Regions from separate parts of the Martinezella sp. CNPSo 3959 genome, predicted to be linked through region 2. Evidence: predicted binding sites of a transcription regulator. Region 2 holds the regulator's gene; each other region holds the start of a gene.
What was found. Region 2 encodes LexA, which represses DNA repair genes until DNA is damaged. Its sites were predicted from a motif close to TGTTCNNNNTGTGTTCNG; they were not measured.
Positions count from the first base shown of each region.

Region 1: the regulator LexA is predicted to act here: its motif matches at 2,150-2,167, upstream of AC13RE_RS18005 (2'-5' RNA ligase family protein).
Region 3: the regulator LexA is predicted to act here: its motif matches at 2,200-2,217, upstream of AC13RE_RS24265 (ImuA family protein).

Region 1 is NZ_JBXSOV010000008.1:72,774-77,660, reverse strand. It holds partial or broken gene AC13RE_RS18025 (FAD-dependent monooxygenase) at 1-193, shown strand, start outside; gene mug (G/U mismatch-specific DNA glycosylase) at 316-897, shown strand; gene AC13RE_RS18015 (methylated-DNA--[protein]-cysteine S-methyltransferase) at 1,195-1,758, opposite strand; gene AC13RE_RS18010 (hypothetical protein) at 1,899-2,036, opposite strand; gene AC13RE_RS18005 (2'-5' RNA ligase family protein) at 2,248-2,859, shown strand; gene AC13RE_RS18000 (SulP family inorganic anion transporter) at 2,882-4,525, opposite strand; gene AC13RE_RS17995 (LysR family transcriptional regulator) at 4,615-4,887, opposite strand, start outside.
Region 2 is NZ_JBXSOV010000001.1:169,929-174,815, forward strand. It holds gene AC13RE_RS00915 (ComEC/Rec2 family competence protein) at 1-1,686, shown strand, start outside; gene lexA (transcriptional repressor LexA) at 1,667-2,389, opposite strand; gene AC13RE_RS00925 (VOC family protein) at 2,808-3,695, shown strand; gene kdsA (3-deoxy-8-phosphooctulonate synthase) at 3,692-4,531, shown strand; gene eno (phosphopyruvate hydratase) at 4,680-4,887, shown strand, end outside.
Region 3 is NZ_JBXSOV010000015.1:32,229-37,115, forward strand. It holds gene AC13RE_RS24260 (Y-family DNA polymerase) at 1-1,285, opposite strand, end outside; gene AC13RE_RS24265 (ImuA family protein) at 1,197-2,177, opposite strand; gene AC13RE_RS24270 (metallopeptidase family protein) at 2,453-2,890, shown strand; gene AC13RE_RS24275 (DUF1737 domain-containing protein) at 2,943-3,149, opposite strand; gene AC13RE_RS24280 (HpcH/HpaI aldolase/citrate lyase family protein) at 3,187-4,131, opposite strand; gene AC13RE_RS24285 (hypothetical protein) at 4,243-4,479, shown strand; gene leuD (3-isopropylmalate dehydratase small subunit) at 4,669-4,887, shown strand, end outside.

The sequences.
Region 1 (4,887 bases), on a different contig from region 2:
TTGGGCGGATCGGGTGCAATCGATCGATGCCCAATATGCCGGACCATGGGCACTTCCTGCGATCGGCGCGGTTGATGCACCCACTGCGGTATTGATACGGCCGGACGGATATGTGGCCTGGGTTGGAGAGGAGACCCGGTTGGGGCTTCCGGAGGCGCTGACCACGTGGTTCGGCCCGCCCACTGTCGTGTGATGCGTGAAGGCCGACAGGATTCAGGCAGGCAGATGGGCCTCTTATCCCTTGGCCGATCAGGCGCTTATCGGCTAGCGTGACGAAGGCGGCGCGCTTGCCGCCGCTTTCGCAGGAAATCCGAGATGCAGGATGATGCCCCAACGAAGACCCTGAATGAGCCGATAGACATACCGGAGCAGGCGAGCAGACTTGCCGAAATCCTGGCACCGGACCTCTCGGTAGTCTTCTGCGGATTGAACCCTGCGCTTACGGCGCATCGCGACGGGCATAATTTCTCGAACCGCAGCAACCGCTTCTGGCGGGTCCTGTACCTTGCCGGCTTCACCCCTCGCCTGCTGCGGGCGGAGGAAGAGCGCGAAATGCTGCAATATCGCCTCGGCCTGACATCGGCGGTCTCCCGCCCGACGAAAAGCGCCAGCGAGCTGAAAAGGAGCGATTACATTGCCGCCGCTCCAGTGCTCGAAGACAAGATCAGGAAGTTCGCGCCGGCTAATCTGGCGTTTCTCGGCAAAGCGGCCTATGCCGCCATCAGCCTCCGGGCCGATGTCGAATGGGGGCGGCAAGCAGAAAAATTTGCGGGCGCTTCGATTTGGGTACTGCCGAACCCGAGCGGCCTCAACCGGGCGTTCGATCTGACGAAACTGACAGAGCACTATCGCGAGGTAAAGCTGGCGGTTGAACATGAGAAGGGTCGCGCCAAATAGCCGACCCCTCCCGGTCGGTTGGCAATCACCCAAGGCGGACTGTCATCGCGATTGTCCTTTTGCGGATCGAGCATGCCGATCGTCTGCAGCCATTGTTCCGCCAGTGCCGACCGGACATATCTTCGGCAATACGTCTTCACTTCCAGAAACTCATGGATAGAGCCAGCGACCAAAGCCTCTCGCCGTCTTCCTCGTCTAGAGTAATTCCGCTTTCCTTCGAATCGCGAACGCGCTCTATCTTCTTGTTTTTACGCAGTTCCGGAAGCAAAACCGCTGCGCACTTTTGCTGGAACTGCTCTAGAACCCCAGCGACTGCTGCACCGGTTTTGGCGGCGCCAGCTGAACGCCTTCCAGCTCCAGCATGCGAGCCTTGGAGTTGGAACCGCCCGGCGCGGAAAAGCCACCGATCTTGCCGCCTGCCGCCAGAACGCGATGGCAGGGAATGATCAGCGCCACCGGGTTCTTCGCCATAGCCTGCCCGACATCGCGCGCAGCTTCCGGCCCTGCGCCGAGCTGCTTGGCCAATGTGCCGTAGGTCGTCGTGTGGCCCCAGCCGACCTGTCGGGCGGCATCGTAGATCTGCCTGAAAAAGGCATCCTGCTCGCCGAGATCGAGCGTGACATCGGAAAAGTCGATCTCCTCACCTGCGAAATAGCGCTTCACCTTGGCAACCACTGCCGCGATGTCCGTGCTTGGGGTCCCGGGCTGCGCATTCGGCAAACGGCGCAGAAGCAGGCGCTCGGTCGCGCCCGCATCCTTCGTCGGCAATTGAAAGCGCAGCACGCCGACATCATTCCAGGCAATGCCGCAGAAGCCGCCGGCGGTTTCGAAGATCAGGTAATTCTGGCTTGTCTCGTTCATGACGAAACCTCCCGTGTTTCCACTTGCCATGAAAATCGTCCTCGGGAGCGCCGAATTCAACCCGTTTCTTGCGCGCAATGAGAATTGCCACCGTTTTGATGCCGGCCTAACGGGCCTTCAGGGGTTCGCGAGCACGGATATCAATATCCGCCGCCGGTGGGAGGCGCGTTCAGCGTCATGCCGCCACCAGAATTGTGATCCCCCGAGGTGGAGCAAGAAGCAATACCAAGGCCGATGAGAGCGAAAGCAACTGCCGCAAAGACTGATCTGGTGAACATGATCGTGATTCCTTTGGGTGAGATTGGGCACGCAGGCCCGAACTTGGAATGAACAGATCAGGCCGTCCTTTTATTCGATCGCTTTTTGAAACAAGGGATGTCGCCATTCCGAATGTTCTTGTTTTGTTCTTGAAATCGCCGCCATTGAGGCATATGCTTTGGAGATCGGAAAACAAAAGGAGGCAGAGCCAAACCGGCTTTGAATGAAGCCATGCAGCATGTCGATCAGTTGTCATTTAATCTCGGCAAACCGCCAATTAGTCGCAAGGGCAAAAGCCCTCCGAAGCGCCGGCAAGCACTCTATTTTGCGGCATTGCCGGACCCAGAAATCGCTAAATTGGCTGCTGAAATGACCGTCGACCAAAGTCGACGAAACGGGTTGATGCGCACAGCGAGAAAGCATGATCTTTACCATGCCACCATTTATCCCATCGACATTGTCTCCCGCTCACAGGAGGAAGCCACCTTCGCTGCGTTGGAGGCTGGGTCAACCATCTGCTTAAAGTCGTTTCCCTTGATATTCGATCGTGCAGGCACATTCGGCAACGGGAACAACCGTCAATATGTACTCTGGTGTAGGGACGGAAACGAGGGGCTAGCGACACTCCGTCGGGAATTGGATGCTGCAATGCAAAGCTTGGGCTTCGAAAGCGGCATATCCAAGTCGTTCCAACCTCACATGACGCTGTTTTATTGCAACCACATTCTTCCCGAAGTGATTTTGGAAGCGCCGATCGCTTGGACAGTCAAAACGTTCACGCTGGTCAACAGCTTTCAAGGCGACGGCGAACATGGCCACGTCTGGCATTGGCCATTATTCTAAATCTGGGTTCTAAATCTGGCGCTTACGGTTTCGGAACAGGCTGAACTGTAGCCATCACAGCTGCCACAGCATCATCGACGCTGAAGCTGCAGCGCTTATCGACATCGGCGACGCCCGCGACCGTCATGAGATCGCGAACCCGGTCATGGACCCGAGCAAACTGTAGACGGAGACCGGCGCGCTGCATGGCGCCGTCGAACTCCATCAAGGCGTCCATCGCCGTGCTGTCGATATCGGAGCTTTCCTCCAGGCTGAGGATGACGGCCCGCAATCCGGCTTGGCTGCGGCTGCCGGACAATATCTCGACGAAGATCGTATCGGCATTGCCGAAAAACAGGGTTTCGCCGGGGCGCCAGATGGCGATGCCCGGTATCTCCGCGGCATCGCCATGCCTGATGACATCGACGAAGTCATGGCTGTTGTTGAGCCGTCCCAAACGGGCGATATACGGGGATGCCAGGCGATGCATCATGGCAGCGAGCGAAAGGGCGATTGCCAGCAGCATGCCGTTGAGCACGCCGAAAGCGAGCACGCCGATGGCGGCGCCCAGTGCCACGTAGAAATCGCGATGCAGACGGCGCAGCCGCAGGATGGGGCTGGGGTCGAGCGCATGCGTCAGAGCCGCGATCACGACGGCGGCCAGCACCGGCTCCGGCAGAAGCGCCACCAGCGGTCCGGCACAGGCAATCAGGATCGCGAGGCCGATGGCGGCAAAGACGGTCGTCGCCCGCGTCTTTGCCCCTGCCGCCTCACTGGCGAAGCCGGCGGAAAAACCCGCACCGACCGGCATGCCCTGAACGACGGCACTGGCGATATTGGCAGCGCCCAGCGCACCAAGCTCGCGATTGATCTCCAGCGTCTCGCCATAACGCAGGGCGAGTGCACGCATGGTGCCCCAGGATTCAGCAAAGAGGATGAGGACAAGAGGCACGGTGAATTGCACCAGCCGCGAATAGGCGGCCCAGCCGGCGTCCGGCAGCGAGGGCCATTGCGGCAGGATCTCGATCGGGCCGACCAGCTTGACGCCATGGCCTTCCAGACCGAACAGATAGGAGGCGAAGATGCCGGCGGCCAGCACAAAGAAGGCGGCGGGAATGCCGGGCAATCGCTTCAGCAGCAACAATGCCGCTAGCGCGACCACGCCGACGGCGACGCTGATCGGATTCCACTGGAGGATCGCGCCGAAGAGTGCGGCCGCGTAAGCCAGGATATTCGAGGCTTGCACGGGCACACCGACAAGGATCGGCAGCTGATGCAGGATGATGGTGATCGCCAGCCCGAGCGCGAAGCCGCGCAAGACCGGCCGCGAGATGAAACCGGTGATGCCGCCAAGGCGCAAGGTACCGGCGATGACGAAAAGAATGCCGGCGAGCGCCACGGCAACGGTGGCAAGTCCCGCCTTGATCGTCGCATCACCCGGCACAACCGCCAATGTTGCGGCGAGAATGGCAGCGGATGAGGATGTGGGGGAGACGATGGCAAAGCGGCTGCGGCCGAATATGGCATAGACGAGACAGCCGACGATGCCGGCGAGGATCGCACGATGCGGCGGCAGGCCGGCGATGCCGGCGTAAGCGACCGCTTCCGGCAGCATCAGTCCGGCAACCGATATGCCCGCGACCAGATCTGCCCTATCCGCCACGAACCAACTGCCCAGCTTCGTCATCGATCACCGACCGTAAGTGTGGTCCATCCTTTTATGGATAGAGATTCGCCACGAGGCCGCAACAGAAAAATACGGGTTGGAATCGGTACTTATACGGCGCTGTCCGAGGCGTCCCGCAAGGGACAACTTTGACCGACAACATCAGCAACGAAGTCCATAACCGCCCGGATGGCAGGCGAGCGACGGAGATCGGGATAGGTGACGAGCCAGAGGTCGCGCGTCGGTGACGGGATCTCCGCCGGCAGGTGCACCAATCCTGCCTCACGATCACCCAGAAATCTCGGAAGCGCCACAACCCCCAATCCGGCGCGAGCAGCCTCGAGCTGACCGAATACATCGGTGGCACGGAAGACGATCGGACG
Region 2 (4,887 bases):
TCGTTACTGGATGCGGCCGATATCTGGCTCGCTGGCCTGCGCAACAGCATCGGCGACCGCATCAGGCAAACCTTGCCTGGAGACACCGGCGCCTTTGCAGCAGCACTTGTCACCGATGAGCGACGTGCGATCTCGAAGGATACGACCGAAGCCCTGAGAATTGCCGGCCTGACCCACATCATTGCAATTTCCGGCCTCAACATGGCGCTGTCGGCCGGCATCTTCTATGTCGGTCTGCGCTATTTGTTCAGCCTGTTTCCCGGTGTCGTCCAGGCCTGGCCGACGAAGAAGTTCGCAGCCTTCGGCGCGCTTCTAACGGTAACGGCCTATTACCTCATTTCCGGATTCGGCGTCTCCGCCGAGCGCGCCTTCATCATGATGGCGATCATGCTGGTGGCCGTGCTTTTCGACAGGCCATCCATCAGCTTGCGCAATGTGGCGCTCTCAGCCATCGTCATCCTGGTCTTGTCACCGTCTCAGGTACTCGGTCCGAGTTTCCAGATGTCTTACGCCGCAACGCTGGCGCTGGTATCAGGCTATTCGCTCTGGAAACGACGGCGGCATCGCGAAAACATCCTGCCGCGCATCCGTCTGTTAAGTCCGCTACTGTTCGTCACACGCTTCTTTGGAGGCGTGATGTCGACCTCGTTCATCGGCGGTGCGTCGACGGCCATCTTCTCGATCGAGCACTTTCACCGGTTGGCGACATATGGACTTGCTGCCAACCTTGCGGCCATGCCCGTCGTCTCTTTCATCGTCATGCCCTTCGGTATGATGGCGATGCTGCTGATGCCTTTCGGAATCGATGGACCGTTCTGGAAAGTCACCGGAGAGGGACTGGAGCTTGTGATCGCTATTGCAAAAACGGTGGCTGGGTGGGGAGGTGATATCACTTTCGGCCGCCAGCCCAGCTGGCTGATGCCGACTTTCATCGCCGGCTTCCTGATCATGAGCATGTTGCGGACCCGGCTTCGCCATCTGGGCCTGTTGCTGCTGCTGTCATCTGTCGGTGTGGCCGCGTTCGGCTCTGGTGTGCCGAAGCCGGATCTGATGATCTCGGAAGATGGTATTCTGGTTGCCTTGCGCCAGGATGATATCCTCGCCACCAATCGCGAGAGACCGCAGGCCTTCATCTTCGAGCAATGGCAAAAAGCACTGGTCGCAGCCGAACATCAACCGCCGACCATGCTTCCGACCGATAGCCGGCTTCCGCAGATCAGCAAGACGGATCGGCACAAGCGACTAAGTAACGAGGAGGAGAAGGCGGTCCGCACCGCAATGGAAGAAGCTTTGGACCGCACCATGCAAGGCAGCTTTGCCTGTCAGAAGGGAGCATGGTGTGTCGCCATGCTCGAAAACGGCGCGATATTGGTCACCATCGAGAACGCGGCCTATCTGCCCGCGGCTTGCGACACCGGGAGCATTGTCGTGACGCCAATCCGGCTGCGGCTGGATCATTGCCGTTCCGGAGCAACGCTCATAACCGGTGCGACATTGCGCAAAACCGGCTCCATTGAAATGGTGCTTACCTCAGACACACCCATTATATCCGCCGCATTCAATAACCCGCAGCGCCCATGGACCAGGCATCGAACCTATGATTGGCGCACCGGCAAATTCGACGCGCCAATTGCAAAGGCGCCGCCAGTCCCGGACAATTCACCGGTCAGTGATAGCGACGAATAAGGCCGACGAGCTTGCCCTGAACCTTGACGCGATCTGGCCCGAAGATGCGGGTTTCATAGGCTGGGTTCGCGGCTTCCAGCGCGATGGAGGCACCCTTGCGACGGAAGCGCTTCAAGGTAGCTTCTTCATCGTCGACGAGTGCAACGACGATATCGCCGGGATTGGCCGTGGTCGAATTGCGGATAATGACCGTATCGCCGTCGAAAATTCCGGCGTCGATCATCGAATCCCCTCGAACTTCAAGCGCATAATGTTCGCCGGAGCCGAGCATGTCGGCGGGAACGGTAATGTCGTGCGTATTGTTCTGGATGGCCGAGATCGGAACGCCGGCTGCGATGCGACCCATCACCGGTACGGACGCCGAGCCGTTGTGATCGTCATTTGCCACCTTCGACGGAGCGGGCGGGGCAACGGGCTGCGGCTTGCCGAGGCTGCCCTCGATGACGCTCGGCGAAAAGCCGCGACGCGGCTGAAGGCTGGGATTATAAGCATCCGGGAGCTTGATGACTTCGAGAGCCCTGGCCCTGTTCGGCAGCCGGCGGATAAAGCCGCGCTCCTCCAGCGCCGTGATCAGACGATGGATACCGGATTTGGATGCCAAATCCAATGCATCCTTCATCTCGTCGAAGGACGGCGGAACACCGGATTCCTTCATGCGTTCGTGAATGAAGAGAAGCAGTTCCTGCTGCTTGCGCGTCAACATCGTCTTGGAACCCCAGAATCAAGAAAAGCCGTGAAACAAATCCAGAACGGACACTATATGTTCCATATGTGTTCCGCAAGTGCTTAAATTTCGGTAAAGCCTTGTAGTGTCAGTTAAATAATTACGACTTACGAATGGGTCGGCTTAGGATGTTGAGACGTTATATAGGCCGCAACCATTTGAAAAATATAGAAAATATCGCCATTTCCGTTCTCGGGCTTTGCTGCTCGGTCGGCGTATTCAAGAAGCGGATCCATATTGGACGTCATTGGCCACACGCGTTGACGGTAAGAATCAGCAATCACGTTTGTGAGATTGCTTTCGGTCCTGTCCCTGTGCGTTGAGTGTTCCATGCTCCTATCTTGAATTACGCGGGGGAAGGGCGCAAATCTGCTGCCAAAGGCAGATAGGAGGAACCATGATTTCGTCACCGCACCCGCTGGATCATCTCGTGCTGCCGACCGTCAATATCGCTCTGGCGCGCGAACGCCTCGGCAAGCTCGGTTTCACGGTGGCTCCGGATGCGCGTCATCCCTTTGGCACGCAGAACGCCTGCGTCTTCTTTGCCGATAAAACCTATCTCGAACCCCTGAGCGTGGCATCTCCGGAGCAGTGCGAGAAGAGCATTTTGGACGGCAATGTTTTCGTCGCGCGCGATCAGGCTTATCGTTTCCGGGTGGGGGAAGATGGTTTTTCGGCCGTGGTGTTCGGCACGGATGATGCGGTGGCGGATGACGAGCGCTTCAACGCGGCGGCGATTTCCGCTGGGCGAATGCTGGATTTTTCCCGTCCGATGAAGATGCCGGACGGAACGGAAACCACGGCCGGCTTTCGTCTCGCCTTTGCCGCTGATCTGCGCGCGCCAGACTTTCTCGCCTTCTGCTGTCAGCGCATCAATCCGCTGCCGGCTGACCGCAGCGTGCTTGAGCGTCACGAGAACGGCGTGACCGGCATTGCGCGGGTAGCGCTTTGCGCGCCGCAACCGGCCGTCTATCGCCGCTTCTTCGAAGACGTTGTCGGCAGCCCGCAAATAACGGAGCATTCCTTCGGCTTGACCATCAAGGCGGCCAACGCCGATCTGGAGATTTTGACGCCGGAAGGCATGGAGGCGTTCTATGATCTGCCTGTTCGCACGACTGATCCGGGGCTCAGGGCGCGGGCAATCCTTTTCAAAACACGCGATCTTTCCGTGACATCGTCGCATTTCACTGCTAACGGCGTCACCTATACGCGTAAGAACAATCGTCTATTGGCGAGGTTGGCGCCCGGTCAGGGCGCATTGTTCGCCTTTGAGGAGACAAAATGAGCACAAATTCCGAAGTCACCGTCGGCGAGGGTGCCTCCAAGGTCCTTTTTTCCAATACTGCAAAGCTGTCGCTGATCGCCGGCCCCTGTCAGATGGAAAGCCGCGATCATGCCTTTATGATTGCCGGCGTGCTGAAGGAACTCTGCGGCAAGCTCGGCATCGGCCTTATCTACAAGTCCTCCTTCGACAAGGCGAACCGCACATCGCTGTCGGGCAAGCGCGGCATCGGCCTGGAGAAGGCCTTGGAAATTTTTGCCGACCTCAAGAAGGAATATGGCTTTCCCGTCCTGACCGACATCCACACGGAAGAGCAGTGCGCCATCGTTGCCAAGACGGTCGATATCCTGCAGATCCCGGCCTTCCTGTCGCGCCAGACAGACCTTCTGGTTGCCGCTGCCAAGACTGGCCGCGTGGTCAACGTCAAGAAAGGCCAGTTCCTGGCGCCATGGGATATGAAGAACGTGCTTGCCAAGCTGAACGAAAGCGGCAATCCGAATATTCTTCTTTGCGAGCGCGGCGCCTCCTTTGGCTATAATACGCTGGTCTCGGATATGCGCTCGCTGCCGATCATGGCGGCGATGGGCGCGCCCGTCATCTTCGACGCGACCCATTCCGTGCAGCAGCCAGGCGGGCAGGGCGGTTCGACCGGCGGCGATCGCCGGTTCGTCGAGACGCTGGCACGCGCCGCGGTCGCTGTCGGCGTCGCCGGTGTTTTTGTCGAGACACATGAGGACCCGGACAATGCACCGTCCGATGGCCCGAACATGGTCTATCTGAAGGATATGCCGCGGCTTCTGGAAAAGCTGCTGGCCTTCGACGCTATCGCCAAGGCCTGAAACGTAGCCGGCATTCAACAGGCTGACATGAACTTGCGTTACGGGCCTGTAGGAGTGCCAAATCGCGGCGCGGATCGCCATTGAAATTTCCGCGCCTTCGATTAAGACGATTTAAATCGATTTATAAACCAGCGAGCAGGGAGCTATCATGACCGCAATCACCGACATTATCGCCCGCGAGATTCTCGACAGCCGTGGCAATCCGACCGTTGAAGTCGATGTCTACCTCGAAGACGGCAGCTTGGGCCGCGCGGCGGTTCCGTCGGGTGCGTCGACCGGCGCACATGAAGCCGTCGAGCTTCGCGATGGCGGCAAGCGCTACCATGGCAAGGGTGTCGAGAAGGCCGTCGAAGCCG
Region 3 (4,887 bases), on a different contig from region 2:
GAAACAGCCGCAGCGGCCGTTCTCCGCGGAAGAAACCATGACCGGCATCCTCCTCACCTGTGCGCCGCTTCGAGGCGAGGATGGCCATGGCCGGCAGTGGCCGCACGGCCCGCTCAGGGATATGGCTCTGCCGCAGCTCGAACCCTTGCAGACAGTCCGGCCCCAGCCGGGCGGCCACACGATCCACAAAGGCGGCAAGAGATCCTTCCTGGCGGTCTTCTCCGACAAAATCGCCTTGCATGGCATCGAAGGGCGCATGCTGAAGCACATTGAGGCGGATGATTTCGAAACCGTAACCGACATCGAGATCGTCATGAATGGCGCCAAAACGCTCCGTGAACAGGCTGGCGATCCGGCTCGGCTCCCGCAGCGGTTGCGATGCGCCGGCCGCGATGCGGAAAACCGCCCCATCCACCCGGAAAAGCAGGAGTTCGAAGGAGCGGCCGCCGACGCCGCGCGCCTCCAGTCCCGGCTTCAGGGTTTCGGCAAGCTGGCGGGCAAGCTGAAGAATATCCTCTTCCGCCTGCACCGGCTCGGCGAGCCGGCGCTCGGCCGACAATTGCGCGACCGGGCGACGCGGCGAAATCGGTTCCTCGACGAGGCCGACGGCCTGATCAAGCCGCAACATTAGCTGCGCACCGAAACGGCGGGCAAGCGGCGCACGCGGTGCTGTCAGAAGGTCGCCGACCTGCTTCAATCCCAGTTTCTGCAACGCAGCGATGGTCTCTTCGCCGAGCCTCAGAGACGCCACGGGCAGCGGCGCCAGGGCCTCTTCCATCGCTTCCGAAGGAACGACACGGCTTTCTTCGAAACGAGCAACCGCCCAGGACAGGCCGGGCGCGGAGGAAATGGCGCCACGCACATCGAGCCCCAGCCGGGAAATCCGGATCAAAATGTCCTCGAGCAGCGCCTCTTCGCCGCCGAAGAGATGGGCACAGCCGGTAATATCGAGAAACAACCCGTCCTTGCCGTCGATCGCCACCAGCGGCGTATAACGGTCGCACCAGTCGGCGATCGCTTCCAGAAGCTTGCGATCCGCGGCCGGATCCTCCTCGACGACATCGAGATCGGGACAGATCGCCTTTGCCTCAGCCACGCCCTGCCCCTGTTTCAGGCCGATCATTTCAGCCCGTTCATTGAGCGCGGTCAGCCGCGTGGCATTGTTCAGCTTACCGGCACATGCGAGCGGCGGCGCTTCAAGCCTGCCTGTCGAACGCCAGGACAGACCCCAGCGCTTGCGCGCGATCCGGTCGGTCGGCAGATGCGGGAAGGTCAGCGCCAGAATGCGCTGGCTGTTCGCCGGGAAGGGGAGAGTGTTGAGTGTCGAGGACAGGGGCAAAGCGGCGGTCATGGGCATTCCACTCCAGGGTTATGGAAAGGGGCGCCGGGTTTCGGCTCTTTTCCAAGGTCAGACGAAAAGCCGGGTGACCGATGCTGCCGCCAAGCACCGATCCGTCCGGCAGGGGCCGCGCCTGCGCCGGCGCGGGTTTGACGGAAAAGCGGAAGAGGGCGCTGCTTGCTTCCTCCTCGCCTCCCTGTCGCAACAGAAACAAGGGCCGCCCCGCCGCCTTGGCCCTCAGCGCCAGCCGCCGGCTCTCGGTCAGACCGAAACGGGCGGGATTGCCGCGCACTTCCAGAATGACGACGGCAAAGGCAGCGCTGCCAAGGGCTGCTTCCGCCACCCAGAGCGCATCGTCGAGCTTGCGCGGCGACGCCTGTAGGAGAGCCTGAGGCTCCAGCCCGAAATCGCCGATGCCGATGGCATAGGGCAGGCCTGCCTCCATCGTTGCGACCGTATCGCCGATCCATAGGACCGGAGACTTGGCCGCGGTCTTATCCGATGCTCGCGCATGCAGTCTCGCCGCAAGCGCAAGGGCAAAGCCGCTGGCCACCCCGGCATCGCGCAGGCCGAGCGAGCGAATTTCCGTCAGCGCATCGAGCGGCAGACCGCCTTGCAATGCCGCATCGAGCTCATCGACGCCGATCGGAAGGAGCGACTGCTCAAGCCTAGGCTCAGTAGGCAGGGATTTCGCAATACCCATCGCCTCTCTCACCGGCTTGTCTGCCAGCGCTTCATGCGCCACCGCTGCCAGTGCCGGGATCGGCCTGCCTTCCAGTCGGGCAATGGTTTCACGCAGGGCAAAAAGCGTTTCCCGCGCCACGGCAGCCTCGGCCATGACGTTCACTCCAGAGCGATAATGTTCCTGTTATGTTCTTATGGATTCCAGAGCTTGAAGAAAGAGTCAACACCATTTCATAAGAAAATATTCCTTTGAACCGAGCCAGATGATTTTCGATCTGTCGCCCGAAAATCCGAATCCGCTCTAGAATCAAAAAAGTAGAGCATGATGTCGATCGAAAACCGCTCAAACACTTTTCGGTATCACGCTCTATTCCGCTCTCGTAAAAGCAGCGCAAAGTCTCTATATGACCAGCCAAGGAAGGAATATTCATGGCTCGCGTTGACCAGAGCGAAGATTGGCGGGATCGCCACTCGCCCTCCATCAGCACATTCGAATCTCTGGCAATGGAGGCTTACGGCCACCTGCCGGAAGAATTTCGCTCGCTCACCGGCAACCTCGTCATTCTCATCGAGGATTTCCCGGATGACGAAGTGTTCGAGGATATGGCGCTGGAAACACCCTTCGACCTGCTCGGCCTTTTCGAAGGTCGCGGCATCTCGGAGCGCTTTACCGCCCAGACCGGCGATATGCCCAACAAGATCCGCCTCTATCGCCGACCGATCATCGACTATTGGGCTGAAAACGACGAAACTCTCGGCGACATCATCACCCATGTTCTGATCCACGAGATCGGCCACCATTTCGGCCTGAGCGACGAGGACATGGAGCGCATCGAGGCGAGCGCCGAAGAAGCGACGGATCGGTGAAACAAACCCCGACCGCAAGACGGCCGGGGGAATGAAGAATTTCAGCCGGCGCTTACTGCTCCGAAAGCTTCATCTCCGGATCGTAATCCTTGCCGGCCACGTCCTTAACGACAGCCTGACCGCATTCCATCCGTCCGCTTGCAGAATTGAAGCCATAGGTCGGCGAGCCGTATAGCTCCCAGCCCTTGTTCAGCGCCGCGCTGACCTTGTGGCAGAAGGAAGCGTCATCGGGACCGGTGAGGAAGCGGTAGAGTTTCATCAGGGCATCTTTCGTATTTGGCCGGGCAATTCGACAGTCAGGCCTCGGTGCGGGGCGCCGCTGCCGTGTCCGAAGAGCGTTGCGCGATCAGACGAGCTTTATGGACGAGTCTCTCCGCCTGGACAAGGTGCAGCCGCTCCACCATCCGTCCGCCGAGGTTCACGACATTGAGAGTGGCGGCCTCCGGTGCGGCAAAGGCAGCGATAATGGCTTCGGCCTCGGCGATGGCAGTCTCAGCCGGGCCGAAATGCCGGTTGGCTGCCTCGATCTGGCTCGGATGGATCAGCATCTTGCCGGCAAAGCCCATGGCGGCCCCTTGGCCGCATTCTGCCTCGAATTCATCGGCATTCTTAAAATCGTTGAAGACGCTATCGATCGCCTCAAGGCCGTAAGCGCTGACGGCCAATATCACCTGCATCAGCCAGGACACGAGATAGGGACGACCGGGCTGCGGCAACACGCCCGTTTCCTTCCTGAGGTCATTGAGACCGACGACGAAACAATCGAGCCGGCTGCCGGCGGTGCGCCCCGCCTCGGCGATTGCAGCCGCGTTGAGAACACCCCGCGGCGTCTCGATCATCGCCCAGATACGCAAGTCTTCCCGCGCATCGGCTTCGGCAAGCCGGTCACTGACAGCAGTCATGTCCTGCGGCTCATCCACCTTCGGCAGCAACACCGCATCCGGCTCCAGCTCCGTAACCAGCGCCAGGTCATCGGCGCCGAAATTGGAGGAAAGCGCATTAATGCGGATGATCCGCTCCTTGCCCGGCAGCGGCGAGGCCGAAAAGAAGGCCCGCAGATTCTCCCGCGCCTCGGCCTTCTTCTCCGGCGAAACCGAATCCTCGAGATCGAAGATGACGGCGTCGCAATCGAGGCTCGAAAGCTTGTCCAGCGCGCGTCGGTTGATCGCGGGAACGCTCAAGACCGAGCGGCGCAGACGGGCGGGACGGGACGGGGGGTTTTGGCTCGCAGATTGGCTCATTGTGCCGTTTTGCCGCGCTTTTAATCGGCAAGCAAGTCAACAAAAAGCCATGCTCCTCTTGCAGATGACAGTGATGAGGGCCACATTGCTTGATGTAGAGAGGTCTCGACCATGCAGAATATTCGTTCCCTGTTCATCGCGCTTGCCGGTATCACCGTGTTTGCGGCCATGGCGTTGTTTACCGTTTCGGTCACGCTCGCCGTCGGCGCTATCCTCACCGTGCTGATGGCAGCCCGCGCGATTTCGCTGCGCATGAAACCGGCCCCGGTGCACGCCAAGGCGAAGACGAACGGCCAGCGCGAAATGCGCATCTGGAACGACGGTCGCGGCACCATCATCGATCTCTGAGATTGAAAGCAGGACAGAGCAGGGCGGTCTTTCCGCCCGCCGGCGTGTCTGATTGAGGTGGCGCCATGAAGGGCAGGGCGACCAAGGCGCTGCATTTTAGGGCATTTCCAAGATTCTCCTTCATTTCGGGCCGGATTTGCTCTATTGGCAGGATAATTCGTGCTTAGACGAGAATGAAGGCAGGACCCCATGGACAAGTTCGTGAAGTTGACCGGTGTCGCAGCACCCCTCCCGGTCGTCAATGTCGATACCGACATGATCATCCCGAAGGATTATCTGAAGACCATCAAGCGCACGGGTCTCGGCAAGGGGCTCTTCGCTGAAGCCCGCTACAATGAAGACGGTTCTCCGAACCCGGATTTCGTGCTGAACAAGCCGGCCTATCAGAACGCCAAGATCCTCGTCGCC